Regions from separate parts of the Shewanella halotolerans genome, predicted to be linked through region 2. Evidence: riboswitches for the same ligand, from Rfam matches in the RefSeq annotation. Region 2 holds a riboswitch; the other holds the start of a gene.
The links. Region 2 has a riboswitch for cobalamin ahead of K0H81_RS04625 (TonB-dependent receptor). Riboswitches for the same ligand answer to the same signal wherever they lie in the genome.
Positions count from the first base shown of each region.

Region 1 (15,713 bases), 220 kb from region 2:
TAGACACTTGGTTTAGTGCGGCACACCACCCAGGCAGGATAGAGCCCAGCCAGCAGCGCGGTGCCCACGGCGATGGTTGGGGTGATCAACCACATGCTCATGGAAAGATGGGTCAGTCCCTCGGCGACGCCGAAGCGTGCCGACAGGGCGTAGAGGGCGCCCCAGGCCCATAGCAGTCCCACCAGGCCACCAAACAGGCCGATGACGCCCACTTCCACCATGTACTGAGAGAAGATCTGGCCCCGGCTGGCGCCGATGGCACGTCTGACACCCACTTCGGGGGCACGCTTGAGAAACTTGGTCAGCATCAGGCCGAGAATATTGATCAGGCAGACGCTGAGGAACAGGGCGCTCAGTCCCACCAGAATCTTGTTATCTTCAGGCACCACATGGCTTCGCTCCAACCAGCCGTCGACATTTGACATGAGCACAGAGTCGACAGGTGACTTGTTATCGGTGAAACGGCCCAGCTCCTTCTGCTGTTCCACATAGTTGGCCAGATAGTTCTTATAAGCGGCGCGATCTTCAGGCGTCGGCAGATAGGTCCAGTACTCCAGCCACACCTTCTCTGAATTCAACCTGTCCTGATAGTTGTTCATCGGCTCATGTTTCCAACCCGATGAGTTGCCCCAGACGCTAAACTCCTCGTTTGCCGCCAGCGAAAATGGAATATAGATCTGCTCCGATTTGGCGAAGGCGCCACTGGTCGGATCGTAATACTTAGGCTGAGGATTCCAGTCGCCGATCACACCCACCACCTGATAGGGCTTACGGTTGAGGTAGATGGTCTTGCCGACGCTATTCTCGCCGCCAAACAGCTTCTGGTTAAGCTTCTCGCCGATCACCGCCTGATAGGCAGGGTCGAGATCCACCGCCTTGTCCCAGCGATTGCCATAGACAAAGGGCACCTCAAACATCTTGAAGAAGTCGCCATCCGTTACCCTGATGCCCTGCAACCTTGGCAACACCTCAGGATCGTCTGTCTGCACCGCCATGCCACTACGGAACATGGCCGCCTGGGCTGGGGCTACATTGCCCTTACGCAGGTTCATCGCATCCTGATAGGTGACCAGGCGATGAAAGTCGTCCCAGGAATCAGGGCCCTGTGACCAGAGCTGGATCGCGTTAAGCTGCTCCGAGCGCTCGCCGGCCGGGTTATAGGCCATCATGCTGTAGACGTTCAGCGTAGTGATGGTGATGCCTATCCCCACAGAGATGGCCAGCACCATGAGCAGTGACAGAATCGGCGTCTTGCGTATGCTGCGCCAGGCTAGATCGACGTAATATAGAAACATGCTTACTCTCCTTAGCTGGCCACTTTTTCGGCCGTATCGACCAGGTGCGACTGACCGCCCTGGTACAGGGTGAAGTCACACACCTGACCATCGACGATCTGAATATTGCGCTGGGCGCGGCGCGCCAATTCGGGATCGTGAGTCACCATGATGATGGTGGTGCCCGCCTTGTTGATCTCTTCTAAAAGCTCCATCACCTGACGAGCCATCAGGCTGTCCAAGTTACCTGTTGGCTCGTCGGCGAGGAGAAATCTTGGTTCGCCAGCCAGGGCGCGGGCAATCGCCACACGTTGCTGCTGACCACCGGAAAGTTGTGATGGCAGATGCTTCATACGCGCCCCCAGACCCACTTGCTCCAGCGCAGCCTTCACGCGGCGCTGACGCTCCTTGGCGTTGAAGCCGCGGTAGCGCAATGGCACCTCGACATTCTCCGCCAGGTTAAGGTCGGGGATCAGGTTAAAACCCTGAAAGATAAAGCCTATCTTCTCGTTGCGAATGGCGGCTGCCTTGTTATCGCTCAGGTTAGAGATGTTGACATCGTCCAGATGATATTCGCCGTTGGTAAAGCCCTCTAACAGGCCGGCGATGTTGAGAAAGGTGGTCTTGCCCGAACCAGACGGCCCGGTGACGGCGACAAACTCACCTTCCTTAACCTCGAGATTGAAATCCCGTAACGCATGGGTTTCCACCAAATCCGTTTTAAACACCTTGTTGATATTTTTCATCGTTAACATGGGTTGTATCCTTTGTTTTTGTATCGCGTTATTCAGTTTGTTATTACACCTATGCCCGGACGGACTAGGACAATCGGGCCAATAACCATTGAGTTAAATCACCGCCAACTCTGGCGACGTCGGGAAGTTGGTTACTATCGACCGGCTGCCCGTGCATGCCGGTCGCTTCTAATATGTTGAGCCCGAGCAGAAACCAGTCTGAGGCATCCTGGGTATAGACCTGAGTCGCCACCAGCAGGAGCAATAGCGCCAGTCCTGCGACCACTCGTTCTGGATGTAGCTTTATCATCAGGGTCTTCATCGCTTAGCTCCTTAGCGGATCAATACTTGTTCGGCGTTCTTAAAGGCGTCGGTGGAGGAGATGATCCACTGATCGCCGACCTCACCGCCCGAGACCACCTCTATGTGGCTCATGCTGCGGGCACCCAGTTGGATCTCGGTGCGCTCGGCCAGGTCGTTCTTGACGGCATAGACCAGGGTGCCGCCGCCACTGTTGACGAAGGGGCCACGCTTGACCATGAGCACGTCGGGACGATTTTCCAGTAAGACGCGGGCCGACAGACGCTGGTTCTGACGCAGGTGCAGTGCAGCTTGCTGCTCGAAGCGCACTCGGGTAGTCACCTCACGGTTACGCACCTCGGGAGAGATGGCCGACAGTTTGCCCATCACCAGCTGGCCACCGAAGTTAAGCTCGACATCCATGCCAATCCCCAGCTCGTCGGCGTAGGATTCTGGCACCGCCAGCTCGGCCTCGAAGGCGCTCAGATCCACTACTGTCAATATGGGCTGGCTCTGGCCGATACGGGCCTTCTGCTCCGTCAGCCAGTTACCTATGATGCCGCCGACGGGGGCCGTGATATTCAGCGCCGCCACCTGGCGTTCAAGCTCGGCGACCACCAGGGCCTGGCGATCCACCTCTGAGGCCTTGTTTTTCAGCTCGAAGCTGAGGGTATCTTTCATCAGCTCGGCTTCCTGCTGAGCGTGAGCGTAGAGCAGTTTGGCCTTGTGCAGCTCATCCTTGCTCTTCTCATAATCTATCTTAGAAATCAGGCTAGACTCGATCAGCTGGTCGCCACGGCGACTCTCGCGATCCGCCGCCTCGAGATCCACCTTGGCCATGTCCAGGGTCTGGATCGCCTTGAGCTGATCGCGGCGGGCGTCGAGACGGGCACGCTCCAGGCTGCTCTGCATTCCTTCCAGCAGCGCCTGTTGTTGCTTGAGGTTGTTGGTCAGGCTGTGGCTCTCTATGGTGGCGACCACCTGGCCCTGCTCTACCTTGTCACCCGGGTTGGCGATTAGGGTCACTGTGCCCTTCTCTGGGGCATAGAGGATAGGGGCGTTGGCGGCGACTATCTTGCCGGTAGAGGCGATATCACGCACTAAGGTGCCGCGTTCCAGGGTGGCAAAACGCAGCTCGCTACGGTCGATAGACTCGCTCACGCTGCTGCCACTGACGCTGGCCCACACCAGACCAGAAACCAGGAGAACGCCTGCGCCGATAGTGACAGGCCATTTGATGCGACGTCCCAGGCTGGGGGCAACTTGCTTATCTTGTGCGCTGGTATCTTTAATCATTGTTTATCCCTAACAGTGTCCGTTACTCGACCGAGTCGATTTCTGCCCATAAGGATTACAATTGCCGTGCCAACTTTTATACCCATTAACTTTCAACAACTTATACAGAAATGTCCGCTAAGTATTCCATGAAAGTGTCCGCGGACACCCGCAAAAGTGTCCGGTCATTTTCCCCGAGTGTCCGCATATGAGGAAAGCCGGACAGACGAGAAAGTACGGACATATGATAAAGCGTGGATAGAGCGTTAAAATACTTGGAAGATTAGCGAGCCAGTAAGCGGCAGCCCCCAACCACTGAGGGTAAAGGACTGCGCACATGGCGAACACACTTGCTGAGTATTGAGGAAGGAGTTAAAACGCCCGGGCGAAGATGGCGAAGGCGGCGATGATGGCCACGAACCAGGAAAGCGAACGAAGGGTGCTCTTATCCAGCAGGTAGAGGAGATGATAGGCACATCTTGCCAGCGCATGCACCAGGGCTAACAGACCAACTGTGTCGTCGACCTTGTCCCGTGCGATCACTGTCAGCACCGCCACGGCGAAGATCAGCAGGGACTCGAAGGCGTTCTGGTGGGCCGCCAAGGCGCGGGCGCCGAAGCCGGTCAGCTGCGCCTGCTGGCTTCTGGGATAGGCGTTGTCATAGCCACCCTGCTTGGCCATCGCCATGGCCACGGGCACCTTGGCCAGGTAGGGAAGCAACATGGCAAAGAGTAGGCAGGCCAGTAGCATAGTCATCATTTATCTCCTTATTATTTAGCGCATTGTTTTAGCTTTAGTTTTAGTTTGTGTTTATCTCGCCTTGTCCAGGGCCTTGCACAAAGATTCAATCCCTAAGATGGCCCTTGGAGTCGCCCGATGCAAGAGGTCGGCATCCAGTTGATAGATGTGGCGCTGCTTCACCGCCGGGATCTCCTGCCAGGCTGACCAGTCGATGCCGCGCACATTGCCCTCATCCTGACTCTGCAGAATCACCTGAGGTTGCTTGAGCAGCACGGCTTCCAGGCTCACCTGGGGATACTCGTTACCCGCGTCGCTAAACACATTCTCGCCGTGGCAGACCTGGATGATCTGCTCAATCCAGCTGCCCTCGGCCACCGTCATCAGGGGCACGGACCAGAGCTGATAGAAGACCCGCACCGCCGCCTTGGCCCGGTTCTCCTTACTGAGCGCCTTAAGGCCGATAAGGTACTGCTCGGCCACCCGCTCCGCTTCGCGCTCCTTGCCGGTCAGCTTACCCAGCGCCAGCAGATCGTCAGCCACCGCCTCCAACGTCTTAGGGTCGCTGTTATAGATGGGATAACCCAACTGGGTCAGGCGCTCGATATCCTCGCGCTTGTTGCCGCCGCCCCAGATGACAATCAGATCCGGGTCGAGCTCGATAACTTTCTCTATCTGTATGCCGTAGTAGCCGCCGATCCGCGGGATCGCCTTGGCCGCATCGGGAAAATCGGCGTGATCTGTGGTCGCGACCACCCTATCCCCCGCCCCGATACTAAACAGCATCTCCACCCCATGGGGCGACAGGGCGATGATCCGATTTGCAGGCGCCGCCTTAAGCCCAGGCACACACAGCAACAAGGCCAACATCAGCCACAGCTTAACCCTCATCTTCATCTATTCATTTTCCCTTTATTAATATCTATCCAGCCGATCACCGCAGGAGAATTTCAATCTGTTTGCTTCTGTGGCTAAGCCCGCGCAGACAATACCGCCACAGGAGCAAACAGGCAGAAAGCCAAATTGCGCCATGAAGTGCTCCAGTGCAAGGCGCCCCGCAATAAACGGCGAAGACATACCTACTGGTAGGCGAGCCGTGAATGAGGACGCAACGCCGCAATTGAGCACTGCAATAGCAATTTTCAGTAGTCGAAGCCGAGCTGGGCTTTAACTCCGCTCTCAAATGCATGCTTTATGGGCTGCACCTCACTCACCGTATCCGCAAGCTCCAAAATCGCCCTGTGACAGGCCCGTCCCGTAATAATCACATGCTGCATGGGCGGACGGTTCTTAAGTGCCGTCAGCACCCTGTCCAGATCCAGATAGTGATAGCTCACCATGTAGGTGAGTTCGTCCAGCAGCACTATGTCTATGGTGTCGTCGCTCAGCAGGGTCTCGGCCGCCTCCCAGGCACTCAGCGCCGCCAGGGTATCCTTCTCTCTGTCCTGGGTCTCCCAGGTAAAGCCGGTGGCCATCACATGAAACTCGACTCCCACCTTCTCCAGCACGGCGCGCTCGCCGCAGGGCCAATTGCCCTTGATAAACTGGACAACGGCGGCTTTCTTGCCATGACCGACGGCGCGGGTGATGTTGCCAAAACCCGCCGTGGTCTTGCCCTTGCCGTTGCCCGTCATCACCAGCAGCACGCCCTTTTCTGTCTGGGCCTTGGCGATCTTGGCGTCTACAGCCTCCTTCACCTTCTGCTGGCGTGCCTTATGACGCTCGGCCTTCTGATTTTCCGCCTGGTTTTCCGCCTGCTTGTCCGCGCTCATCTTCTCTCCTTTAGTTAATTATTCTTGTTTGGACGCCTCAGTGGCGTCTCGGCGAGGATGGCGCTCAGCCTCGCCATGTCCAGATGCTCGGCCAGGGTATCGGCCAGGCGATCTAACTGTGCCTGTTTGATCGCCTCAGGATCGACCGTGGCCACGCTGCTGAGCCCAGCCCAGCCAAGGAGCAGCGCACAGGCCGCAGGGCTGTCGAACAGACCATGCAGATAGCTGCCCAGGATCTGGCCATCATTGGACAAACAGCCCTCGTTAAACTGATTGCCCTCGTCACTCTCTAGGACAAGGGGCTTGGTCGCCTTTGACAACACCTTGGAGCGGCCACAGTGGATCTCATAACCTGCTATGCTGGCGCGCTCACCCGCCAGTTTTATCGTGCCTTTAACCTGAGCCAGACGCTTGTTTGGGGTCAGCTCTGTGACTATGGGCAGTAGCCCCAGGCCATCGCTGTCGCCAGCCTCGCCCTCGACCCCTTGGGGATCTTCGATGGCCAGCCCCAACATCTGATAGCCGCCACAGATGCCTATCACCTTGCCGCCATATCTCAGGTGGCGCTTAAGGGCGCGATCCCAGCCCTGTTCGACCATGGTGGCCAGGTCCTGCCGCACACTCTTGCTGCCGGGCAGTATGATGAGATCGACATCAATTGCCTGACCGTCGAACGCCTCGTTTACCTGCTGATAGCGAAAGTCGATCTCCGGATGCAGCCTAAGGGGGTCGAAATCTGTGTGATTGCTGATGCGGGGAAAGACCAGCACCAACACCCGAAAGCGAGTGTTGCCACTGCTCACCTGACGGGCATCCAGGGCGTCCTCGGCCTCCAGATGCAGATCGTTAAGATAGGGCAAGACGCCCAGCACGGGCTTGTCTATCCTGGCCTCTAGCCAATCCAGGCCAGGCTTAAGCAGAGAGATGTCGCCTCGAAAGCGATTGATCACCACGCCTCTGACTCTGGCCTGCTCGGATGCTGACAACAGTGCCAGGGTGCCGACGATATGGGCGAACACCCCGCCCTTGTCGATGTCGGCGATCAAGATCACCGGGCAGTCCACCGCCTCGGCGAAGCCCATGTTGGCGATATCGCCCTCGCGCAGGTTGATCTCCGCCGGGCTACCCGCCCCTTCCACCAAGATCAGCTCATACTGCTGCTCCAGGCGTGACAGCGAGTCCAGCACAGCCGCCATCGCCTTGGTGCGATAACCCTGGCTGTCTTTGCCAAAATAGGTCTGGGCCTCCATGTGGGACAGGGCCTTACCCTGCACTATCACCTGGGAGCTGGTGTCCGAGTTGGGTTTAAGCAGTATGGGGTTGAAGTCTGTGTGGGGCGAAAGATAACAGGCGTCGGCCTGCAGCGCCTGGGCGCGGCCTATCTCACCGCCGTCAAGGGTCACCGCGCTATTGAGCGCCATATTCTGCGGCTTGAAGGGCGCCACCCTGCGCCCCTCACGGGCGAAGTAGCGGCACAGGCCCGCCACCAGGGTGCTCTTCCCCGCATCCGAAGTGGTGCCCTGCACCATCAAGATATTGCCACTTGTCTCTTGATTGCTATTGCCCTGCTTGCTCTGTTTACTCTGGTTGGGCTGATTACTTAAGTTATCTGGTGTCATTGGCTACTCTTCCTATTCCTTGGCGCCCTGGCTCGTCTCATCCTTGAGGATCAGCGGCAGACCCGCGGTGACCAAGGTCACCTGCTGGGCTCGCTGAGCGATCGCCTGATGCAGCCAGCCCGCCTCGTCGACGAAGCGGCGACTCAAGGGGTCGGCCGGTACCACGCCGCAGCCCACCTCGTTGCTGATCAGCACGACAGCTCCTGGCGCAGTTTCCAAGGCGCGCAGCAGCTCCGCCTTAGCGCTCGGCCAGTCATCGCCCTCGAGTAGCTGATTGGTGAGCCAGAGGGTGAGGCAATCGACTAAGATCACCCGCTTCTCCCTGGCGTGAGTTTCGATACAGGCACTCAAGTGTAGCGGACACTCCAGGGTCTGCCAGGGCAAACCATCATCACGGCGCTCGTCCTGGTGGCGGGCGATACGCGCGCGCATCTCCTCATCCAGCCCCTGGGCGGTGGCCACAAACAGGCACTCATAACCCTTGGCCACATAATCGGCCACGAGGGAAAGGCCATGGCGAGACTTGCCGCTGCGGGCGCCGCCTAGAACCAGGTGCATCATAGGCTGATCACCAGGATAAACAGGTAACAGAGCAGCTCGATCATCTGCTGGGTCGCCCCCAGCACGTCGCCAGTGTAGCCGCCGATCTGACGGCGATAACTGCGTACCAGCAGCTGGCGCGCCGCCAGCAACACCAAACAGAGCGAGAGCGCCGAGGCGATACCGCTGAGCCAGAGGGTGAGGATGCCGGTCAACAGCAAAATTCCCAGCTCGTTGGGGGTCTGCGACTGGGCCAGAGGTTTGCTCTTGCTGCTGTCGTCATCCCGTACATAGGTCTCGGTGAAGATTAAGGAGGCCGCTACCATACGGCTCAGGCAGTGGCCCACCACCAAGGCTGCCATCACAAGATCGCCATCGAACAGGGCAATCTCACTGAGCAGCACAAACTTGAACAGCAGGCTAATCACCAGGGCGAGCACGCCATAGGTGCCGACACGCGAGTCTTTCATTATGGTGAGCTTATCCTGCACCTGCCAGCCACCACCGAATCCGTCGGCGGTATCCGCCAGGCCATCCTCGTGGAAGCCACCGGTGAGCAGCAGCCCGGCCACCATGGCGAGTAGGATGGCGACGCTGATGGGCAATACCTGAGTCGCCAGGCTATAGACCAGGGCGCAGATGCCACCGACAAGCACGCCGACCAGGGCGAAGTAACGGCTGGCCTGATTGAGCCGCTCATTGTCGACCTCCACCCATGCAGGCATGGGGATCCGGGTAAAGAAGCCCATGGCGATAAAAAACAGGTTTAACTCTCTGGCAAACATCTTCGCGCTTTCCCTTTTGGTTCCTTAGATTGTTATTGCCGCTAAATCGAAATGCCCATCTCTTCGAGGGAGGCCATCTCGTTGTAAAACGTGGCCGCCGCCTGCACCAGAGGCACCGCCAGCGCCGCCCCGGTCCCCTCACCGAGACGCAGTCCAAGAGACAAGAGCGGCTGGGCATTGAGATGCTCCAGCATCAGTTTGTGGCCGCGCTCGCCGGACTCGTGGGCGAAGATCATATAGTCCCGGGCGTGGGGCGCTATGGTCACCGCCGCCAGGGCCGCTGCCGTGGCGATGAAGCCGTCGATCAGCACCAGCATCTTCAGCTCCGCCGCCGCCAATATGGCACCGGCCATCTGCACTATCTCGAAGCCACCCAGACAGGCCAGCACACCATAGGGGTCGTCAAGCTGCTCGCGGTGCAGATGCAGCGCCTGCTCCACCAGCAGCTGTTTGCGTGCCAGGGTGGCGGCATCTATGCCTGTGCCCCGGCCGACACACTCGGCCGCCTCGCGCCCCATCAGCGCCGCCATGATGGCCGCCGCCGAGCTGGTGTTGCCTATGCCCATCTCGCCGAAGGCGATCAGGTTACAGCCGCGGCCGTGATGCAGCGCGACTCGCTCCCTGGCCATGGCGAAGCCCTGTTTGACTGCGCCCAGGGTCATGGCGGGCTCGCGATGAATCGCAGCTGTGCCGGCCCCCAGCCTGTGATTGATAAGCTTAGGCTGATCATGGATCTCCTGGGCGATGCCACAGTCGATCACCTCCATGGTGATCCCCCCTTGGGCACAGAACAGATTGATGGCCGCGCCGCCCTTGAGGAAATTCATCACCATCTGGGTGGTCACCTCGCTAGGTGCGATGGAGACCCCGGAGGCGGCGATACCGTGATCGCCGGCAAACACCAAAAGGGTTGGTTTGGTTATTTGCGGCTTGTCTGGACCCAGCACCCGAGCGATAGTCATCGCCAGGGTCTCGAGCGCGCCGAGGGCTCCGAGGGGCTTGGTCTTAGTGTCTATTTTCTGCTGGATCTTGGCATCGAACTCGCTACTTACCTCAGTGACTTCAAACATACTGGTACCTCATATCGCTCGCCCTCATTCTCGATTCTTTCCAATCCACACCTTCTTTGCTGGCATAGTTCAATACGCTTTTCCTTCCATACTCTTCTCTTTCCGTATACAGAGGACCTGGGCTAGTTGCCACGCTTGCCGCCCAGGATAAACAGGAAGAAGAGGCTGCCTATCACAGCCGTGATGATCCCCACCGGCAGCTCCTGATAGCTGAGCAGACACCTGGCCAGCACATCCACCCAGATCATAAACAGGCCGCCCACCAGGGCCGTCAGCAGCAGGGCGAAACGCCCGGGCAGCAATAGGCGCACCATGTGGGGTACCATCAGGCCGACGAAGCCGATGCCGCCACAGTTGGCCACCAGGACGGCGGTGATCAACGAGCAGAGCAGTAGGCTGACGAGGCGTAAGCGCTGTACCCGAATGCCCAGGGTATGGGCGGTCTCATCCCCCGCCTGAATGGCGAGGATCTGCCGCTTAAGCAGCAGCAGGATGGCGCTCGCCGCCAACACCAGCAGCCAGGGCAGCCAGAGCATCTGCCAACTCGCCTTGGCAAAGCTGCCCAGGCTCCAGAAGAGCACAGAGGCGGCCGATTGCGGCCCGGAGAAATAGAGCATCAAGCTGGCCAGCGCGCCAAACAGGAAGGAGATCGCCACCCCGGAGAGCAACATGCGCTCTATCTGGGTGTTCAGATCCCGCCCGCACAGAGCCAGCACCATGAGCACCGCCAGGCTGGCACCGATAAAGGCGCCGAGCGGCAGGCCGACACTGGCCAAAGCGCCGCCGACACCGCCCAGCAGGGTGATCACCACAACCGCCCCCAGACTGGCGCCCGAGGAGATGCCAAACAGATAAGGGTCGGCCAGGGGATTACGTGTCACCGTCTGCAATACGGCACCCGCCAGGGCCAGACCGAAGCCGGCGATGAAGGCCAGCAGGATGCGCGGCAGGCGCAGCTCAATCAATATTCTTGCAGTCACGCCGCCGGGGTCGGCGCCGCTCAGCTTGGCCAGCAGCACATCAAGCACCTCGGCGACGCCTATCTGCGCCGCGCCGAAGCTCACCGCCAGCACAGGAGTCGCCAGTGTCAGCAGCCCCAGGCAGACGAAGGCCAGTTGTTGCAGCGGGCTATAGCCTCTTCCCAGACTCAGGCTAGCGCTCATCATGGTTAGCCTCCTTCGCCTCAAGGGGCAGGTCATCCAAGCCATTGCCATGCAGAGCACTCTGGTCAGCATTGTGAAGGTGATAGCCATAGAAATAGTTAATCTGCGGGTTGCCGTGCTGTGGATGGGGCGATACCTGACAGCAGACGCCGAATACCCTGGCGATCTGCGCCTCGCTCAGCACCTGTTTGGGCGAACCTTGAGCCACGGCCTTCCCCTGATCCAGCAGCAAAAGTTGATCGCACAGGGCGCTGGCGAGGTTGAGGTCGTGAATCGAAATCACCACAGTCACCCCGAGGGCCTTGAGCAGCTCGAGGATCTGGATCTGATAGCGGATATCCAGGTGATTGGTGGGCTCGTCGAGGATCAACAGCTTGGGCTGCTGCACTATGGCGCGGGCGATCAGCGCCCGCTGCTTCTCGCCCCCTGACAGGGAGGCGTAGGTCTGTCCGGCGCGCTCCTTGAGCCCCACGGTTTCCAGGGCCTGACTCACCGCCAGGCGGTCGGCCTTAGTGGTCATGGAGAAGGCGGCCTTGTGTGGCGTGAGCCCCAATGCCACCAGCTGGGCCGTGGTCATGTCGAAATGCTGGGGCGTGTCCTGCAACACCACGGCCACCTCGCGGGCAAAGGCCCTGGCGCTCAGGCTGGCGATGGGCTGACCAAACAGCTGGATCTCACCGCTGCTAGGCGTAAGGAAACGATAGAGGCAGCGCAGCAGGCTGGACTTGCCAGCGCCATTGGGACCTATGATCCCCAGCATCTTACCCTCTAGCAGATCCAGCTTGACCCCAGAGAGGATGGCGCGCTCGCCGCAGCGCCAGCTAAGATCCCGCACCGACAGCGCCGGGCGCGCACAGGCGCCATCGCCGATGGCTGCACCAGCACCTGTGTCCGTACCTAAAATAGCACCGTCACTGGCGCCGTGAGACAGGAATGATTCTGTTTGTGATGGCTGACTAGGGGCGCTCAAGGTCGCGCCCTCCGGGAAACGACGCCGAGGCGCCCTCGCCCTTGGGCCAGACTCGACCCCGAGGTATTCTTCATCTATAGGCTCCCTCAAGTCACCCGCTTGAGATAGTGGTTGGAGAGTAGGCAGGTATCCTGACTAATGGCGACCAGGTCGGGTTCGACTAGGTAACACACTCACAGTTGCGGGTACAGTTTGGGCTAGCGGCACAAGGCCTTCCCCAATTCCCTATTAAGTCCGAGTTATCGCCTTGGCGATCTCGACACCATACTCCCGGCGCAGGCGGTCCCCACGCACGGTTATTATGCTAAATTTCGCGCCGCTGGCAAGCGGGCTGCTACTCGGGCTAACAAATCAATTACTCGGCGTCGTGCCAGTGCAGGCGCCAGTAGCCCTCTCCCGCCTTATCGCGATAGTGGCTTACCTTGACCACGCTGCCATAGTCCAGGCTCAGCCGGGTATAGAAGCCCACGGCGCGCTCTACCCCCAGGGCTTTGGCCATCAGGTGACGTATCACGCCGCCATGAGTGAGCAGTAACAAGGCCTCACCACTATGCTGATGCACCAATTGCTCGACCACCTCGTCGACACGCTGCTCGAACTCAGCCATGGGCTCCCCTTCGGGCAGTGGATTGGCCCAAGGGTCCCGCCAATAGGCACTCAGCTCCTCGCCGTGATCGGCATGCAGCTCAGGGATAGGCTGACCATCCCAACGGCCGAAGTAGATCTCCTTGAGCCCGGCATCCAGCGCCACCTTCACCTGATTCTTAGTCGTCAGATGTTCGGCAAACACGCGGCAACGCTTAAGCGGCGAGCTGATCACCCTGTCCACCGTCTGGGGCAGCTTGGCATAGGCCAGCTGCATCTGGGCGAAGCCTATCTCTGTAAGCGGTTGATCGCTATGGCCGCGCAGCAGGTTGCCGCCTTCACATTCGCCGTGGCGCATCAAATAGAGTGTCGTTTGCGTCATAACTGCAGCATTAAACCTTTTCAAGTTAAGTCGCTAGCAGCATACCCTTATGGCAATAAGCTTGGCAACGCCAGACAATTAACACATTGAAAAACTTTCAAATTAAATATCTTTGTCAGCCTTTCCATACAATGCGGTTTAAACAGGACGCAGCGGCGTAGCCCTCGAATTTCATCCGTGTTTACGCTTATACTCATTTGACTTGCCCTGGGTATTATAAGTCGATTAGTATAGACGTCTATACGTTTATACATCCAAAATAAAAATAGCACGTCAAATCGATAGACGCGGCAGTTTAGGCAATAGGTCAGTTGAAGTAGGTGAAAGTTATGGCGACCCAATCCCCTGTTCGAAACGTAAGGCAGATTAACGACGCGATCCGCGAGCGACTCAATAAGGAAATTTTGATCCTCGACGGCGCCATGGGCACCATGATCCAGAACCACAAGCTGGAGGAGGCCGACTTTCGCGGCGAACGCTTTGCCGAGTGGCCCTGCGATCTCAAGGGTAACAACGACCTGTTGGTGCTGACCCAACCCGAGCTTATCAAGCAGATCCACAGAGATTACCTGCTGGCGGGCGCCGACATCATAGAGACCAACACCTTCAACGCCACCCAGGTGGCCATGGCCGACTATGAGATGCAGTCGCTGTCACGGGAGATAAACCTAGAGGGCGCTCGACTGGCCCGCGCCGCCTGTGACCAAGTTGCCGCCGAAACCGGCCGTCAATGCTATGTGGCCGGGGTTCTCGGCCCCACCAACCGCACCTGCTCCATCAGCCCAGATGTGAACGATCCTGGCTATCGTAATATCCATTTCGACGACCTTGTGGAAGCCTATATCGAGTCGACCCAGGCCCTTATCGAGGGCGGCGCCGACATCATCATGGTCGAAACCATCTTCGATACCCTCAACGCCAAGGCGGCGCTGTTTGCCATCGAGACATTGTTCGAACAGCTGGGCCAGCGTCTGCCTGTGATGATCTCGGGCACCATTACCGATGCCTCGGGCCGCACCCTGACGGGTCAAACTACAGAAGCTTTCTACAATTCACTGCGCCACGTGAAACCGCTCTCCATCGGCCTCAACTGCGCCTTGGGGCCGCAAGAGCTGCGCCCCTATGTAGAGGAGCTGTCGAAGATCGCCGAGTGCTATGTATCGGCGCACCCCAATGCTGGCCTGCCCAACGAGTTTGGCGGCTACGACGAGACCCCGGAGCAGATGGCCGAGGTGATCGGCCCCTGGGCCGAGGAAGGCCTGCTCAACATCATAGGTGGCTGCTGCGGCACCACCCCAGAACATATCAAGGCGATCCGCGCCGCCGTCATCAAGCACGGTGCCCGCCAGCTGCCGGATCTGCCGGTGGCCTGTCGCCTCTCAGGCCTGGAGCCGCTGACCATAGACGCCGACTCGCTGTTTGTGAACGTGGGCGAGCGCACCAACGTTACCGGCTCGGCCAAGTTTCTGCGGCTGATCAAGACGGGCGAATATGAAGAAGCGCTGTCGGTGGCCCGGGATCAGGTGGAAAACGGCGCCCAGATCATCGACATCAACATGGATGAGGGGATGCTGGACGGCGTCGAGGTGATGCAGAAGTTCCTCAACCTTATCGCCTCCGAGCCCGACATCAGCCGGGTACCTATCATGATCGACTCCTCCAAGTGGGAGGTGATCGAGGCCGGGCTCAAGTGCATCCAGGGCAAGGGCGTGGTGAACTCCATCTCCCTTAAGGAGGGCGAGGCCAAGTTTATCGAACAGGCCACCCTGGTGAAACGCTACGGCGCGGCGGCCATCATCATGGCCTTCGACGAAGTTGGCCAGGCCGACACCATGGCGCGCAAAATAGAGATCTGTACCCGCGCCTACCGGGTATTGGTGGATAAGGTGGGCTTCCCGCCGGAAGATATCATCTTCGACCCCAACATCTTCGCCATCGCCACCGGCATCGACGAGCATGACAACTATGCGGTGGACTTCATCGAGGCAACCCGCGAGATCAAACGTACCCTGCCCCACGCGATGATCTCCGGCGGGGTGTCCAACGTCTCCTTCTCCTTCCGCGGTAACAACCCGGTGCGCGAGGCGATCCACGCCGTGTTCCTCTACCACGCCATCCAGGCGGGGATGGACATGGGCATAGTCAACGCCGGGCAGCTGGCGATCTATGATGATATCGATCCCGAACTGAAGGCCAGGGTGGAGGCCGTGGTGCAGAACCTGCCCTGCCCGGTGGAAGATTCAAACAACACAGAACAACTACTGGAGATCGCCGAGCAGTACCGTGGCGACGGCGCCACGGGCGCCAAGAAGGAAGATCTCGAGTGGCGCAGTTGGCCGGTCAACAAGCGGCTGGAGCACGCCCTGGTCAAAGGGATCACAGAGTTTATCGACCAGGACACCGAAGAGGCGCGCCAGCTGGCCAGCCGTCCGCTGGATGTGATCGAAGGCCCACTGATGGATGGCATGAACGTGGTCGGCGACCTGTTTGGCTCGGGCAAGATGTT
Region 1 is NZ_CP080417.1:821,678-837,390, reverse strand. Features, by position in the region: gene K0H81_RS03755 (ABC transporter permease) at 1-1,295, opposite strand, end outside; gene K0H81_RS03750 (ABC transporter ATP-binding protein) at 1,307-2,029, opposite strand; gene K0H81_RS03745 (hypothetical protein) at 2,094-2,330, opposite strand; gene K0H81_RS03740 (efflux RND transporter periplasmic adaptor subunit) at 2,342-3,604, opposite strand; gene K0H81_RS03735 (MAPEG family protein) at 3,956-4,339, opposite strand; gene K0H81_RS03730 (cobalamin-binding protein) at 4,394-5,218, opposite strand; gene cobO (cob(I)yrinic acid a,c-diamide adenosyltransferase) at 5,464-6,093, opposite strand; gene K0H81_RS03720 (cobyric acid synthase) at 6,108-7,712, opposite strand; gene cobU (bifunctional adenosylcobinamide kinase/adenosylcobinamide-phosphate guanylyltransferase) at 7,725-8,273, opposite strand; gene K0H81_RS03710 (adenosylcobinamide-GDP ribazoletransferase) at 8,270-9,037, opposite strand; gene cobT (nicotinate-nucleotide--dimethylbenzimidazole phosphoribosyltransferase) at 9,079-10,107, opposite strand; gene K0H81_RS03700 (FecCD family ABC transporter permease) at 10,230-11,273, opposite strand; gene K0H81_RS03695 (ABC transporter ATP-binding protein) at 11,260-12,240, opposite strand; cobalamin riboswitch at 12,345-12,523, opposite strand; gene K0H81_RS03690 (histidine phosphatase family protein) at 12,596-13,207, opposite strand; gene metH (methionine synthase) at 13,537-15,713, shown strand, end outside.
Region 1: it holds a riboswitch for cobalamin, as region 2 does, so the genes downstream of both, K0H81_RS03695 (ABC transporter ATP-binding protein) here and K0H81_RS04625 (TonB-dependent receptor) in region 2, are expected to answer to the same signal.

Region 2 (15,713 bases):
ATTTGTCTTGCTCCTCATCGTCCAGAGTAACAAAGCAGTCATCATTGGTCAGCCAGTCACAGAACACCTCAAACTTAAAGTCCCGCGACTGGGTAAAATGCGCCTTAAGTTTCTGCTTGAGCGGCGTCCCCCAAAGCAGGTTGCCTTCCTGCCACTTGAGCGCGTTCGCCTCACTGGTGGGTGATGGCGGGTCAAACACGAAGTCTAAGGTGCCCCCCTTCACCGGCTTATCGAACGCCGTCTTATCGTCGATAACATACCAGTCCTGCAGGGCACGGTTAAAGAAGGGCCCACGCTGCTTGAGCCCATTAGCCGTATCCTTAGGCAGCTTATCGAGCTTAAACACCCCATGGCCCGTGCCGCCGGCGCAGCAGTGCAGGTTCTTACCCAGCTGATCGAAGCGATTGCCTATCCCCTTGGGATGTTTCTCCCCTGGGCTGGCCAGCAACAGGCGGGCACTCTCTATGGCGTAGCAGGCAACCACGAAGATCTTGGCCACAACGCGCCGACTTTGGCCACTGGCATCGAAATAGTCGGCAGAGCTCACTCTTCCTTGGGCATCGGTATTGAGGCGATACACCTTGGCCCGGGTGATGATGCGACAATTTCCGCTGGCCACCGCATCGTTTAGCAGCGCTGCCCGCGAACTGCCCTTGGCGCCAGAGTGGCACCCATAGCTGCCGCAGTAGCCGGAATACTCGCAGCTCAGACGCTGCTTGAAGGGGCGAGACAGAATCGCCCGCGCCATGGGCAGAGGATGCAGCTTAAGTGTCTGACAGGCCTTATCGAAACGCGCCGCTATTGAGTGCTCTGCCGTTGGCGGAAAGGGAAAATCTGGGGTCGATCTCGGCTCTAACTGTGGATGCTTCACCACCCGACCGCTGACGCCGACAATCTGCTCCACCTTGGTATAATAAGGCTCGAGCTCCTCATAACTGATGGGCCAGTCCACCGTGTTGGCGCCGGGGATCGAGCCGAAAGTGGAGGCAAGGCGAAAGTCGCTCGGTTTCAAACGATGAAAATAGCCACTCATGAAATTGGAGGCGCCACCGACGATATTGCCGCCCCAAAACTGCGCCGTGGTCTCCCTGCGCCAGCCGCCCTCGCCGTCGGGAAGCTCGAGCACATGGCGCTCCTCATCGAACTGAGAGCGAAATACCCTATGGCGCGGCAACTGCTCATCTTTGACGAAATCCTGCTCGGTATACCAGTCGCCCTTCTCAAGCACGGCGACGGCAATCCCCGCCTTGGCCAGCTCATAGGCAATTGGGCCGGCGCCCGCACCGCTGCCGACGATACACACCTCAAACTGTTGCGGCGCCTGCGCCTCACTCTTAGCTGCTAATCCCATCAAAGATTCCTGTAAAAACGACCCCATAGTCTCTATTTAAAAATCCAGATAGCTCTTACCCGGCACGGGCCGTGGAAAGCCTGGCTGATGTTCGAGCCAACGCCAGCCAATCTCATCCGGATTACCGCCGTAGAGTGGATCTAACATCAATGCCTCAATCAGATAATAGAGCAGCAGGGAGAGCCAGTTTTCACCTGCGCGGCTCTTGGCGATCGCTTTTAGCAGTGCCTCCTGCTCATCCCAGCTCAGCACCAGGAAGCTACGTCCGGTCTGGGTATCGGCCCAATCTTCCAACCAGGCCGCCCCCTGCAAGATGAACAGCCTGTCCTCATCGGCGCGATTGTCAGGATCTTCCATGGCCCATAGCAGATAGCGATAGGCGTTCAGCTCCCTGGCCGAAGGGCCATCACCATCGTCGGGAAACAGGTGCAGCTGCACGCTCTCTATGACGGCGCGGTTGATCACGTCGAAATCTTTGGGGCGCGTGGTGAGAGAGAAACCTTCGTCACTGGCAAAACTCAACTCAGGCTTCGCCGCCAGCAGCAGACCCAGGGCGCCGCTGCGCACAAGAAAGTCGCGCCGGGTCAGGCCGCTTTCGAAGGCATATTGTCTATTTGCTTCGCGCTTACTCCTCGCCAACTTAATCTCCCGTTTGCTCACTAGATCTGTCTGTTTTATTGCCCATGACATAAGTCACAGCGCCTTACATAAGACCCTGATTATCGCCAAATTGATTCAATTGAGTGTGAATTTTTCGGCGCGCCGGGTCAACACCCACATCGAGTATCGATAGGCGATGATAGAGATGACTAAGCATGAATCGCGAGGCGGCGACCCGCCGCAAAAGCGCCTAGACTAAAGACAACAGCCGCGCAGCAAGCCTAAGGAGCTCCCATGGTAAAACCCGTCGTCGCCGATAACAAACCCAAAAAAGTCGAGCTAACCAAAGGAAAGGAATACTATTTCTGTGTCTGCGGCCGCTCAAACAGCCAGCCCTTCTGTGATGGTTCCCATAAGGGAACGGGATTTAGCCCCAAGGCCTTTACCGCCGAGCGAAGCGGTGAGGCCTACCTGTGCGCCTGTAAACACACGGGCAACGCTCCCTACTGCGATGGCACCCACAAACAGTTTAGCGCCGAACAGGTGGGCAAGGAGGGCCCGGGCCGCGAGGCGATCGCCAAAGATGGCAACCAGGCTCCCAAGGCGGTCGCCACCAAAGAGGAGCCCGGCGTCGAGTTGATCCATCAGCTCGCCAGAGATGGACTCAAGACACTCGGCCATCATGGCCCCATGGTCGCCATGGGGGTGCCCAGATATCAGCTGCCCAGCTGGGATGAGATTCAGATCATGACTGCCCAGATGGCCAACAAGCCCCTGTTCGAAGACGAGGCCATCGACACCGAGCTGATCATAGGCCCTGAGGCAAGAAAGCCCCTGAGGCTGAAGATCCCCCTGCTGGTGTCAGACATGAGCTTCGGCGCCCTATCGGAAGAGGCCAAGGTCGCCCTGGCCAAGGGGGCCGAACTTGCGGGTACCGGGATCTGCTCCGGCGAGGGCGGTATGTTGCCCGAGGAGCAGGCGGCCAACTCACGTTACTTCTACGAGCTGGCCAGCGCCCAGTTTGGCTATCAGGAAGCCTTGATGGCCAAGATACAGGCGTTTCACTTCAAGGGCGGCCAGGGCGCCAAGACAGGCACAGGCGGACATCTGCCGGGCAGCAAGAACCAGGGGAAAATAGCTGAGATCCGCGGTATTCCGGCGGGCCAAGATGCCATCTCGCCGCCCAGGTTCAAGGAGCTCAACTCTGTGGCCGACTTTAAACGCTTCGCCGATAGGGTACGTGAACTCAGCGGCGGCGTGCCTATCGGCTTTAAGCTCAGCGCCAACCATATCGAACGGGACATTCAGTTTGCACTCGATGCCAGCGCCGACTACATCATACTCGACGGCCGTGGTGGCGGCACAGGCGCCGCGCCGCAGATCTTTCGCGACCACATCAGTGTGCCCACCATCCCCGCCCTGGCTCGCGCCCGCCGCTACCTGGATCAGCAGGGGGCCAGCGGCCGGGTGACGCTCATCATCACAGGCGGCCTGAGGCTACCCATGGACTTCGTCAAGGCGATGGCGCTAGGTGCCGACGGCGTTGCCCTGGCCAACAGTGCCATGCAGGCGATCGGCTGCGTCGCCGCCCGCATCTGCAACACCAACAACTGCCCCGCCGGTATCGCCACTCAGAATGCCGACCTACGCCAACGCCTCAATATCGACAAGTCGGCGCAGCAGCTGGCCAATTTTCTGTTGGCCTCCAGCGAGCTGATGCAGGTGATGGCCAGGGCCTGTGGCCATCACAGCCTGCAGGACTTTACCCTGGACGATCTCGCCACCTGGCACAGCGAGATGGCAAGGCTCTCCGGCATCTCCTACGCAGGCGTGACGCCAATTTAACGTGACAGGTTACACTCACCTGCCCGCCTCCCCCAACCGTCCCCTTCGGGCGCGGGCGGGCGCTCAACTCTATTAAGAGCAAAACAATAAGACAAAGCTCCTGCCAGTAAAGACTTGTTTAACAAGACAAATAGGTGCACACTTGCCAGCGTTTTAGGGCAATCCATCCCCTAAGGCCAAAAGCCACCTCAATTCAGCCATAGATAATGTGAAGGATCACAATGCAAGTCGTTATTTTCTCGATAATCTTAGCCCTACTCTTTATCAGCCTGCTGCTGGTCTACCTAAACTGGCGCGGCAAACAGCCCATCGAAGTCACCGGCGGCCCGGATGAGGTCATTTTTCTCGCCAACCAACTGCTGCACAGCGGTCGGGAAGCCCAGGCCCTCGATTATCTGGAGCGCGCAGCCGCCATGGGGATGGCCCACGCGGCGCAGTTCCTGGGTGAACTCTACAGCCTCAAAGATCATCATCTGTATGATTTAGACAAGGCCAATCATTGGTTTCAACAAGCGGGCGAGCTGGATGAGCAATTTGCCCAGATTCAACGCCAGATGCTCAAGTTGAAGGTTCATCCAAGCCAAGAAGGCGGCAGTCACGAACTGGAAGCCATGCTGAAACCTGGCGCCGATAAGGGCAACAGCCAGCATCAAGGCGAACTGGGCAGACTCTATCAGGAGAGCCCACAGCTCGACCCCGACGGCAGCAAGGCGCTGCACTATCTGGAGCTTGCGGCCGAGGCGGGTAACGCTGAGGCGCAATACCATCTGGCCAAGGTGCTGCTGGAACCGCGCCATGGCAAGCCGGATCCCATCAGGGCCAGAGCCCTGCTCACGGCCATTGCCGACAGCGAACCACTGGCCAAGAGCCAACTGGCACAGATGCTGCTTAGGGGGGAAGGCGGCCCGGCCGAACCCCGTGAGGCCGAGCGCCTGATGCGCGAGGAAGCAGAGGACAACGAATTTGCCCTCATCGAGCTGGCGCACCTCTATCAGGAAGGTAAACATCTGCCTAAGGACATCGATAAGGCTGAGGAGTGCCTAAGACAGGCCATGGCCATGGAAAACAACAGTGCCACCTACCAGCTGGGGGAGCTACTGCTCAAACATAAACGCGCCAACAAAAGTCACCTTGAGGCGATCGCCCTGCTCACGCCATTGGCCCAGCAGTGGATGACAGACGCCCTCTTCCTTTTGGGTCAGGCTCACGAAGAGGGGCTTGGCACCCGTCGACATCTCCCCACGGCCCTAGCTTACTATCGTTTGGCGGCGACCGATCCCGCGCCCTATCATCTTGAGCGGGTCGAGACATTAAGTGCCAAGATGGGCAGCTATGAGAAGGAGCAAGCCGAGAGCCTGTATCAAGCATTTCTCACCGAGCACCCCATAGAGAAGTCTCAGCAGGCCTGCATAGATCTGACCCACGGCCTGCGCCTGCTTCATGAAGATGACAGAGGCCGACGTCATCCGAGAGAGGCCATTAGCTTCCTGGAGCGCGCCGCACTCGCCGGCGAAAATCTGGCATTTGAGCCGCTGCATAAGGCCTGCGCCGAGCTGAGCCAGAGGATCGATGCCGCCGTCTGGGCACAGATCGCCCTGGAAGATCAGTTCTATTTTCTGCCCACGGGTGAGATGGAGAGCAGCTTAGCCAGCCTCAAGCAAGGCTTTAGCGAGTCAGAGCAGGCGCTGTTTGAGCAGCGCTTACAAGAACGGCAAGAGTCACTCACAGGTCACTAGGCTTTCACCAGCACTAGTCGCTAAGTTCAAACGCACTAAACCCCAAAAAAGCGCTAAGCCCAAAAGCACTAGCCCCAAAATATAAGCCCAAAAAAGGGTGGCCAGTAAGCTGGTCACCCTTAGTCTAAAAACGGGAATTTAAAGAGACTAACCCAGGCGGCGTCTTAGCTCCTTGGTCGCCTTCACCATGTTTTGCAACGCAGGCTCCACCTCATCCCAGGTGCGCGTCTTGAGGCCACAGTCTGGGTTCACCCACAGCTGTCCCACAGGGATCTTGGTCGCCGCCTTCTCAATCAATGCCACCATCTGCTCCACAGTCGGAATATTCGGGCTGTGGATGTCATACACACCCGGGCCTATCTCGTTGGGATACTCGAAGTCCTCGAAGGCATTGAGCAGCTCCATGTGCGAGCGCGAGGTCTCTATGGTGATCACATCGGCGTCCATGGCGGCGATGGCATCTATGGTAGCGTTGAACTCGCTGTAGCACATATGGGTGTGGATCTGGGTCTCATCCTCGGCGCCCGCCGCGCTCAGCTTGAAGGCGGCCACCGCCCAGTCGAGGTAATGCTGCCAGTCACTGGCTTTCAGTGGCAGGCCTTCACGAAACGCCGGTTCATCTATCTGTATGATGCCGATACCCGCCGCCTGCAGGTCAGCCACCTCGTCACGGATCGCCAGGGCAAGCTGATTGGCGATCTGCTCGCGGCCGATATCTTCCCGGGCGAAGGACCAATGCAGTATGGTGACCGGACCGGTCAACATCCCCTTTACTGGCCTGTCGGTCAGGCTCTGGGCGAAGCTTGCCCAGGCGAGCGTCATCGGCTGACGACGTGAGACATCGCCATAGATGAGCGGCGGCTTGACGCAGCGTGAGCCGTAGCTCTGCACCCAGGCAAACTGGGTAAAGCCTACCCCGTCGAGCTGCTCGCCGAAATACTCCACCATGTCGTTGCGCTCGGCCTCGCCATGGACCAGGACGTCGATCCCCAACTTGAGCTGACGCGCTATGCTGTCGCGGGTCACCGCCTCGAGCTGCGCCACATAAGCCTGCTCGGTCAGCTCGCCCTTACGCCAGCGACTGCGCAGGCCGCGAATGGCCGGCGTCTGTGGGAAGGAGCCAATGGTGGTCGTAGGCAACAGCGGCAGACGAAAACGGGCCTGTTGCTTTAGGCGGCGCTCGCCAAAACCGCTAGGACGATTGAAATCCTCAGGCGTTAAGGACTTGAGCCTCGCCTGCACCTCAGGGTTGGCCGCCTGCTCTCGGGCCTGACGTCTCGCCTCACAGCGCGCCACTATCGCCTGGGCTGCCTCGCTCTGTGGGGTAAGCAACAAGGTGCGCAGCGCGGCCAGCTCGTCGAGTTTCTGCTTGGCAAAGCTGAGTTGATTGGCGAGCTCTGGCGCCAGCTCGGTTTCGCTCTCCAGATCCACGGGCACGTGTAAGAGCGAACAGGAAGGCGCCAGCCAGACACGCTCTCCAAGATCTGCCACCACACCGCGCAGCCGCTCGGCCAAGATGTCGAGATCCGCCGCCCACACGTTACGGCCGTTGATCACCCCAAGGCTGAGCACCTGCGTAGGCTTAAGGCTGGCGCCAAACAAAGTGAGCTGTTCGGCATCGCTCACCAGATCCAGATGCAGGCCATCGACCACGAGCTCCTTAATCAACTCATGATGATGGGCCACAGAACCATAGTAGCTGGCCAGCAGCAGCTTAACCCCCTGGCCACTGAGTTCCCTGTATGCCGGCTCGAAGGCCGCCAGCCAGTCATCATCTAGTTCCAGCGCCAAGATAGGCTCGTCGAGCTGCACCCAGGTCACGCCCTGGTCGGCAAATCGCGCCAGAATGGCCTGGTAGGCCTCGACCAGCGCGGGCAGCAGGCTCAGCTTGTCGAAGGGCTCGCCCTCGCACTTGGCAAGATAGAGGTAGCTGACCGGGCCAAGCAATACCGGCTTAGGCTGATGCCCTAGGGATTTAGCCTCGGCCACCTCGTCGAACAGCTGCTCATAGGCTATTTCGAAGCGCTGACCCGCCGTGAGCTCGGGCACTATGTAGTGATAGTTGGTGTTGAAGTATTTCTTCATCTGGGCGGCACGGCTCGCCTCCCCCGTGGGGGCGCGGCCACGGGCCACTCGAAACAGGGTATCGAGATCCACCTGCTCGCCGCTGCGATGGCGCGCCGGGATGGCATTAATGGTAGCGCTCAGGGTGAGCACCTGATCGTAGAAGGCAAAGTCCCCAACCGGCACTTGCTTCACCCCCGCCGCCTGCTGCCACTGCCAATGGGTTCTGCGCAGTTCACTGGCGACCGATTGCAGCTGCGACTGGTCTATCTCACCACGCCAATATTTTTCCAGGGCAAATTTGAGTTCCCGTTGACGGCCGATGCGGGGAAAGCCTAATGAAGCGATATCTAGAGTTTGCATATTGTATACCTTTTGCATTAAGATGAGCGAAATTCATGGTTAGCGCCCTTCGCTGTCATCGCAATACAGGTTTGAGAACTGAAATTGCACAACAAACTAAAACAGGCGTCTGGACGTCTAGAAGTTTATTGTGCTAGTCTGTTGTCTCGCAATCGAATTGATTTCACGAGCAACATGAGCCAAATTCATGTGAGGTAAAAATGATAGAGCTTAGGCATTTACGTACATTGGTCGCCCTGAAAGAGAGCGGCAGTCTCGCGGGCGCAGCCAAGAAGCGCTTTGTCACCCAGTCGGCCTTATCCCACCAGATCAAGGAACTGGAGACCCGCATCAACTCGGCGATTTTCGTGCGTAAGAGTAAACCCCTCTCCTTTACCCAAGAGGGCGCGCGGCTGCTCAATCTGGCCGAAGAGATCTTGCCTAAGGTGATAGAAACCGAAATCGATCTGAAGAATGGCCTGGGAAGCGAGGCAAGAGATCTCTTTGTGGGTATCGAATGCCACAGCTGTTTTCGTTGGCTGATGCCGGTGATCGAGCAGTTTAATGCCAGCTTTCCTCACACCAACTTGGAGCTGTCGAGCCGCCACCTGTTCGACTCGCTGACCGCGCTCAAGCAGGGACAGCTGGATGTGGTGCTCACCTCAGACCCTATTCCCGACCATGATATTGCCTATCAGCACCTGTTCGATTTCGAGGTCAAACTCCTGGTCGCCGCGGATCATCCGCTGGCCGAGCTCCCCTATATCACGGCGGCGCAGCTTAGGGATCAGACCCTGCTCACCTACCCAGTGCCACTAGACAGGCTGGATATCTATCGCCACTTCATGGAGCCTGCAGGCGTGCCAGTTGCTAAACAGATCCGCTGCGATCTCACCGCCATGTTGCTGCAACGCATCGCCTGCAAAGATGGGGTTGCCGCCCTGCCCAACTGGTCGATCAACGAGGCCCATGGTCTGTCGCTCAAGGCGGTAAAATTGGGTTCAGAAGGGCTCAGACGCCCACTGTTTGGCGCCTATCGCAGCAACGGCAGCAGCGCACGCCTCGCACAGCAGTGGCTCAATCTGGTGACCTCTGAGGGGCTGGAGCGCCAGGGGCACTAAAGGCGCAATTTCAGAGCAGCTAAAAAAGGACACAAAAAAACCTGCACTCGGCAGGTTTTCTTTTATCAGGTCGAAGGCCCTAGGGTCTGTTGGCCTTTTGAGAACAAACTTTGTTCTAATTGAGCACGTTCAAATCGCGGCTCGAGGCTTGAGATATAGTTATTCTATACAAAAGCCGAGTAACAAAGAGTTGAACGTGCTCAAGACGAACCCAGCGGGCGGCGTCTGTATCATTTTTCGACTACCTTATCGCTCATTGATGTAGCTCACTAGATTACAATCACTCAGCCTTGTATAAAATCAATACAGAATGCTGCAAAAACGAACGTAAAAGGTCAACAGGCCCTAGAGCGGGTTGAGCAGCTGATTGCGCATGGATAGCACTCTGCGCAGCACCAGACCCGGAGAGTCAGGATTGCGAGTCTGACGTAGGTTATGGGCGATCATAAACTCTTCTCTGAGTTCCTCGTCCAGGCCTAATGACTCGAACGCCTCAAGGGTCAGCGTCTGCTTCTGATTATCGATCAGCGACTTGATGATAGAGAGCGGGAACGACTGCTCCGACTCGGCATTCAGGTAGGCAAAGGCCGTCAGGGCGATGATCTCGCCAAATACGCTAAACAGCGCCAGGGTCTGCACCTCATCGGGATTGATGTTCACCCCTTCCATATGATGCAGGCTATCCACGGCGTCGGTAGCGATGCTCTCGGTCAGTGCCCAGTAGCCGTATACCAGCTTCTTGTAGGGCTGTGGCAACTCGTCGAGACGCTCCTTGAGGTAGAAGGTGAAGGCATAACGGTAGATATTGACCTGGCCCAGGCGCACCAGAGCATCTTTCAATGAACGGTTCTTCGATGACACGCTGGCATTAGCCGCCGAGTTGCTGCGCCATAGCAGATGCGCCGCCAACGCGGGATCGGAAGAGACTATATCGATCACATTGCGGATATCGCCATCGGCAATAATGGCTTTCTTCAGCGGGATCAGAATCCCCCGTCGTCCGATAACCTGTTCTTCATTGGCAATAATTGCGCGTACTTGAGTGAATACCTGATGCTCAAGATCTGTCATGAGAAGTTATTAACCTGATTTATTATTGGCACGGCGCCATTTGTTATCCGAGAATTTACCCATAAAACGACTGTCTGGGTCAAGTCGATTTGGGGTAAAAACGGACATTAACCTAAATAAATTCATCTTGCCACTCACGCCTGAGCTTTCAGCCTACTATGGACGAAAGATAAACGACAAAATTCCGCCACTTAACCAAAGGGTGACGCCAGATGTTCCGCTACTGCCAGGGCCATTTTAGCTATAGCGAACCTGCCTGTTGCAGACGCTGGTATAGGTGCTCGGCGAGACGACGATAGCCTTCATCGTTGAGGTGAATCGCATCAGATTTTACTTCTGATAATTTTAGCAGTTCTGTCAGAAAATCCTCAATAAATAGCGGCTGATATTGCGCGGCCAGCTGTCCATACAGGGGCGCCGTTTCCAGCCAGATGCTCTTCTGAGGTACGCCAATCAACACCACTGGAATATCGCGCCGCTGGGCCTGTGCCAGCATAGCAGAGAGGTTGGCCTCGACCTGCGCCGCGTTGCCATTACGCAGAAAATCATTACCCCCCTCAAGCAAGATAATGAGATCCGGCGGCGTCTCATCCAGCACTCGGGCGAAGCGCTCGCGGCCCTGGGAGGTGGTCTCTCCCGAGATGCCGGCGTTGATCACCTCGCGTCCGCTCATAGCTTGCAGCTGCGCAGGATAATCCATGCCGGGGCTGGCTCCCACGCCTTTAGTCAGGCTATCGCCAAAGGCAAGGATCCTGGCACTCCCCGGCAAGGGAGCAAGAGAGGGCCCGCCGCTTGGCCAGAAGCTGATGGCCAAGAGTAAGATAACGGGCACAAGCAACCACTTTAGTTTCATCCTTTGTCCTCACTAAACATATCAAGGGAAGGTGCGAATAAGTCCCGTGCTTGCTCTGCGTGTGCTTAAAGTGGATAGATGCAAGACACAGTTTGCAGCGAATGGCCCTAGTCCTTCGCAAGAACTGTAACGCAGCAAATACCGCTGTAAGACTCGCCCTGCGGGGCTTTGATAGCAACACCATTTCGGCGTTATTCAACTTCAGCAGGCCTCGGCATGCCCTCTGTTGAATGCCTTGAACTGTCGCTGCTATCAAAGCCAGAGCTGTGCAACGACTTGTTCGCACCTTCCCAAGCCCTATGATGTACAGCAGGCAATAAAAAAGCCAGTCAGATCTGACTGGCTCTTAAGGCTAAAGCCGCGTTAGAAGCGGTAGCTGGCGGTCAGGCGCAGCGCTCGGCCCGTACCAGGATAATAACCGCTACCCCAGGTGCTGAAATACCCTGAGCTGACATATTCCTTGTCCAGCAGGTTATCGACCCGCAGGCTGGCCAGCCAGGCATCGCGGGAATAGTTGATGGCGATATTTGCCAGGGTATAGGCATCGAGCTTATCGCCCAGGTTGGCATTGTCGCCCTCCATGTAACGCTCACCCGTGTAGACCGCCTCGGCGAAGAGCTGCAGATGTTCATAAACATCGTAGCTGACATAGCCACGGCCGCTGTTCTTGGCCACCCAGGAGAGCGCCTTACCTTCGTTTAGTCCTTCGGTAAACTCGGCGTCTATATAGTTATATTCAAGCCCAAGCATTAGATCCTGAGTCGCCTGCCAGTCCCAGTCTGCGCTTACCCCATAACGGCGTGAGGCATCGGCGTTAACGTTGGCGCCGGGGAAGTCACCACCGGCAGGCGTCTCGGCGCTCGGGTCGAAGACGATCTCATCTTCGAGATCCAGACGATAGGCACTCAGGCGCAGGGTATTACGCTCGAGCAGCAGATCCCAGCCCGCCTCGTAGGAGCGACCTGTCTGCGGCTTGAGTCCTTGAATGCTAGCCGGGGTATAGGCCTGCTCATCCACCTTGGCGAAACGGAAGTTATCGTCGGCGCGCAGGTAGAATCTATGCTGCTGGTTCGGGCGATAGTTGATGCCAAGCTCGAAGGCATGGGCGTCCTGATCCAGATCGATCCCATTTGGATAGGCTTTACCGTCCACCAGCTCATCGGTCACCTCGGCATAACGACCGCCCACCACGTAGCTGAAACTCTCGGTGAGAGGCACTGTCGCCTGCAGATAGGCGCTAGCCAACTTCTGCACATTGCTGCGATTGCTAAATGTCGCCTCGCCGCGGCTTACATCCAGACCGGTCACCAGCTTAAGCTCGCCGTTATCCGTCTTGATGTTAGCCACAGCCTTGGGCTTAAACTCGAGCAGAGAGCGGGTATCGCGGCGGCTTGTATTCCAGGTGCTGAGCCCGGTTGTCAGGGTGTCGCTGTAGTTAAGGTCGGCGCCCAGCGACCAGGCCTCATTCAGCTGTCGCTGATAACCGGTGCGGGCCGCCGTGGTCATCTCATGCAGGTAGGCATCGATAAAGAGGTCGCCTCGCTGTAGATCACCCATTTGTCTTGGGTTTTCCTTGATCTGATCATCATTCAGCGCAGCAGCCAGTTCGCGGTGGTTGTCATAGTGACTCGCCTCGGCGAAGAACTGCTGCACCTCATCGTCATATTGCAGGCGTCCCAGCACTGAGCTGGTCTCGCTGGCATTGTGATCGCGATAGTTGTCGCTCTTGAGATGGTTGGCCGCGCCATAGAGGCGCCAGTTGTCGTTGATGGCGACCGACCCCTCGGCCTTGGCCTCAAAGGTGTCGAAGCTGCCGCCAGAGAGCTGCAGGCTGCCGCCGTTATCTTTCGGCGCCTTGGTGATAATGTTGATCACCCCGCCAACTGCCTGGTCTCCATAGAGCACACCGGCGCTGCCTGAGAGGATCTCGACTCGCTCCACCTGATTGAGCCCGATGGCGCCGATGCTTGGCGCGGCGATATCGATGTTATTGAGGCGACGACCATCGATCAGGATCAAGGTGTTGTTGACCGCCTGACTGGCGCTGAAACCTCGCATGGCAAATACGGCGCCCGAGTTTGAATCTGACACCTGAATGCCGCTCTGTCCGCGCAGCAAGTCGGTGAGGTTGGTGGCACCGCTGAGCTCGATGGCGGCAGCGTCGATCACGTTGACGTTAGCCGCGATATTGATAGGGGTGTTTTCGCTGCGGCCGATAACCGTGATGGTTTCATCCACAGGCCCTGGGGTGCCCGAACTTTCCGCTAAAGCAGGAAAACTTCCGGCCAGACAGGCGCCAAGCAGTAGCGCAATTTTACTAGGTTGTGTACCCATTTTCCTTTAACTCCTAAAAGGGAAACAGGGCAAGGCGTCACGACTGGGCGCAGTCCATCAAACCGCCAGGGTCGCATTTCGAGATCTGCCCGCCGAAATCTCAAAATCACCTTAAGGGCCGGTCTCCGGACTGAGGCTAAGTCTAAACAAAGGGTTTAAACGACGAGCTTAGATTTTTTTAACGCCATGATGTTAAAGGCATGGCGCACCCAGCTCTCACCTATCACCGTTGCGGGGGCAGTGCCAGATTCTCACTGGCTTCCCGATTATCCCTTGTGCCATTTTGGCCAGGGCACCACATAAGGTTGACTAAATTTGGTAACGCTCTGCCCTCGGCCCCGCGGCTTATGTGCGGCGTTGAGGAGAGGCTCTCTCCCGGCTCCAGTGACAGAACGCGGGCATTATAGACGTCTACACGTATAAATGTCTAATACTCCCATGATGGCCCGAGTCGGCATCTTCACCCAAGGGCTGCATTACTCCCTAAAAACAACAAAGGAGGCCTAAGCCTCCTTCATCGCAGATAGGGGAAAGTTACGCCTCGGCTAATGCCTTAGGGTTTTCACCATATTCATTGCCTTCAACGCTGTCTTGTACATAGAAGACGATCAGCACGATAGCGCCGATAAGCGGGATCAGGCCGATCAACTGCCACCAGCCCGAACGGCCGGTGTCGTGTAGGCGTCTGGCCGAGATAGCGAGAGTTGGGATAAGCAGTGCCAGCGAGAAGATACCGCTCAGCATATACAGGCCGGTCACCACATCTATGGTTGCCGCCACGGCATAGAAGATGATGTAGAACAGGGTAAACATCCAAAATTCTTTGCGACGAGCACGACCGGTGAAATCAGCAAACTTCTTCAACGCACCAATAAAATATTCCATATAGTTCCCTTTGTTTACGTAAATTGACTGAAAAACTCCAATAAAGAGGGGGCCATTCCTAAGCCCCCTATTGGATAAGTGTCATAATATATCAATAGTTTAAAAAATATAATTGAATTTTAATGACAATCTTTTTTCATTCACAGGCGCGACTTCACCACCTTGCCACCTTTCATCACGAATCCCACATCCAGCAGGGCCGAGATATCCTCCAGCGGGTTGCCCTGGGTCGCGATAATATCGGCCTGCTTGCCGACACTCAGGGTGCCCAGGCTATCTGACATATCCACTAGCTCGGCGCCGTTGATGGTGGCCGAGATCAGCACATCTTTATTGCTCATGCCCGCCTGATTCATCAACACCGCCTCGCGCGCATTGGTGCCGTGGGCCGAGACGCCGCTGTCGGTACCATAGGCAATCTTGACCCCGGCCTTATAGGCGCGGGTAAAGTTAGCCGTCATATCGGCGCCCACTCGCACCGCCTTCTGCTTGATGGCCGGCGACATGAAGTCAGACTCCTTGGCCATATGCACCACGGTATCGCCCGCCAACAGGGTGGGCACCAGGAAGGCGCCATTCTTCTTGAGTAGCTTGATGCTCTCCTTATCGGCGTAGCTGCCGTGCTCTATGCTATCGACCCCGGCGCGCAGGGCGGCGTTGATCCCCTCTGTCGCATGGGCATGGCTGGCCACCTTACGCCCAAGGGCATGGGCCGTCGCCACAATTTCTTTGATCTCATCGTCGTTCATCTGCTGGCCCGTGCCTGTGTCGGTATCCGACAAGACGCCGCCGGTAGAGGTGATCTTGATGACATCGGCGCCAAACTTGATGGCGCGGCGGGTGGCGCGGCGACAGTCATAGGGGCCGTCGCAGATGGTCTTAGTGGTGAACTTATCCAGCAGATCTGGGCTCATGCCGTCCACATCGCCATGACCGCCGGTCACCGACACCCCGCCCGAGGCGATGATCCGCGGCCCGTCTATCCACCCCTTAGCAATCGCATCACGCAGGGCATACATCTGCTCCGGCTTGGCGCCGAGGTCCCTAACCGTGATGAAGCCCGCCATCAGGGTCTTGTTGGCAAAGTAGGCGCTCTGCATCGCCACATCGGCATCTGACATCCTAAGTCTTTGGCTATCATTCTTGGGCCCCAGCTCGCCTTGCAGATGCACATGCATATCCATCAGACCCGGCATCACAAAGCCCTGCTTGAGATCCACATACTTAGCGCCGGGCGCGACGGTCTCGACCCTCAGATAACCGGGGGCAACCTGGCTAATCTTACCATCGGTGATCACCAGGGTCTGTTCGCTGAGCGGCTTGGCGGCCGGGTCGGCCAGCAGGGTGCCGGCATGGATCACTGTCACATCTTTGGCAAACAGGGATGGCGACAAGAGAGCAGCCGTCAGCGCGACGAGGGGGAGCAGAGTATTATTTTTCATTATGGCCCGTTAATCATGTGTGAAGGAGTGAGAACTCACCGCGCCTTGCCGAGAAAGCTCCCGGTAAGG
Region 2 is NZ_CP080417.1:1,041,875-1,057,587, reverse strand. Features, by position in the region: gene K0H81_RS04665 (GMC family oxidoreductase) at 1-1,351, opposite strand, end outside; gene K0H81_RS04660 (gluconate 2-dehydrogenase subunit 3 family protein) at 1,388-2,041, opposite strand; gene K0H81_RS04655 (glutamate synthase-related protein) at 2,246-3,796, shown strand; gene K0H81_RS04650 (tetratricopeptide repeat protein) at 4,018-5,532, shown strand; gene metE (5-methyltetrahydropteroyltriglutamate--homocysteine S-methyltransferase) at 5,680-7,959, opposite strand; gene K0H81_RS04640 (LysR family transcriptional regulator) at 8,160-9,059, shown strand; gene K0H81_RS04635 (HDOD domain-containing protein) at 9,405-10,130, opposite strand; gene K0H81_RS04630 (arylesterase) at 10,372-10,983, opposite strand; gene K0H81_RS04625 (TonB-dependent receptor) at 11,347-13,317, opposite strand; cobalamin riboswitch at 13,417-13,633, opposite strand; gene K0H81_RS04620 (DUF805 domain-containing protein) at 13,852-14,202, opposite strand; gene K0H81_RS04615 (metal-dependent hydrolase family protein) at 14,343-15,644, opposite strand.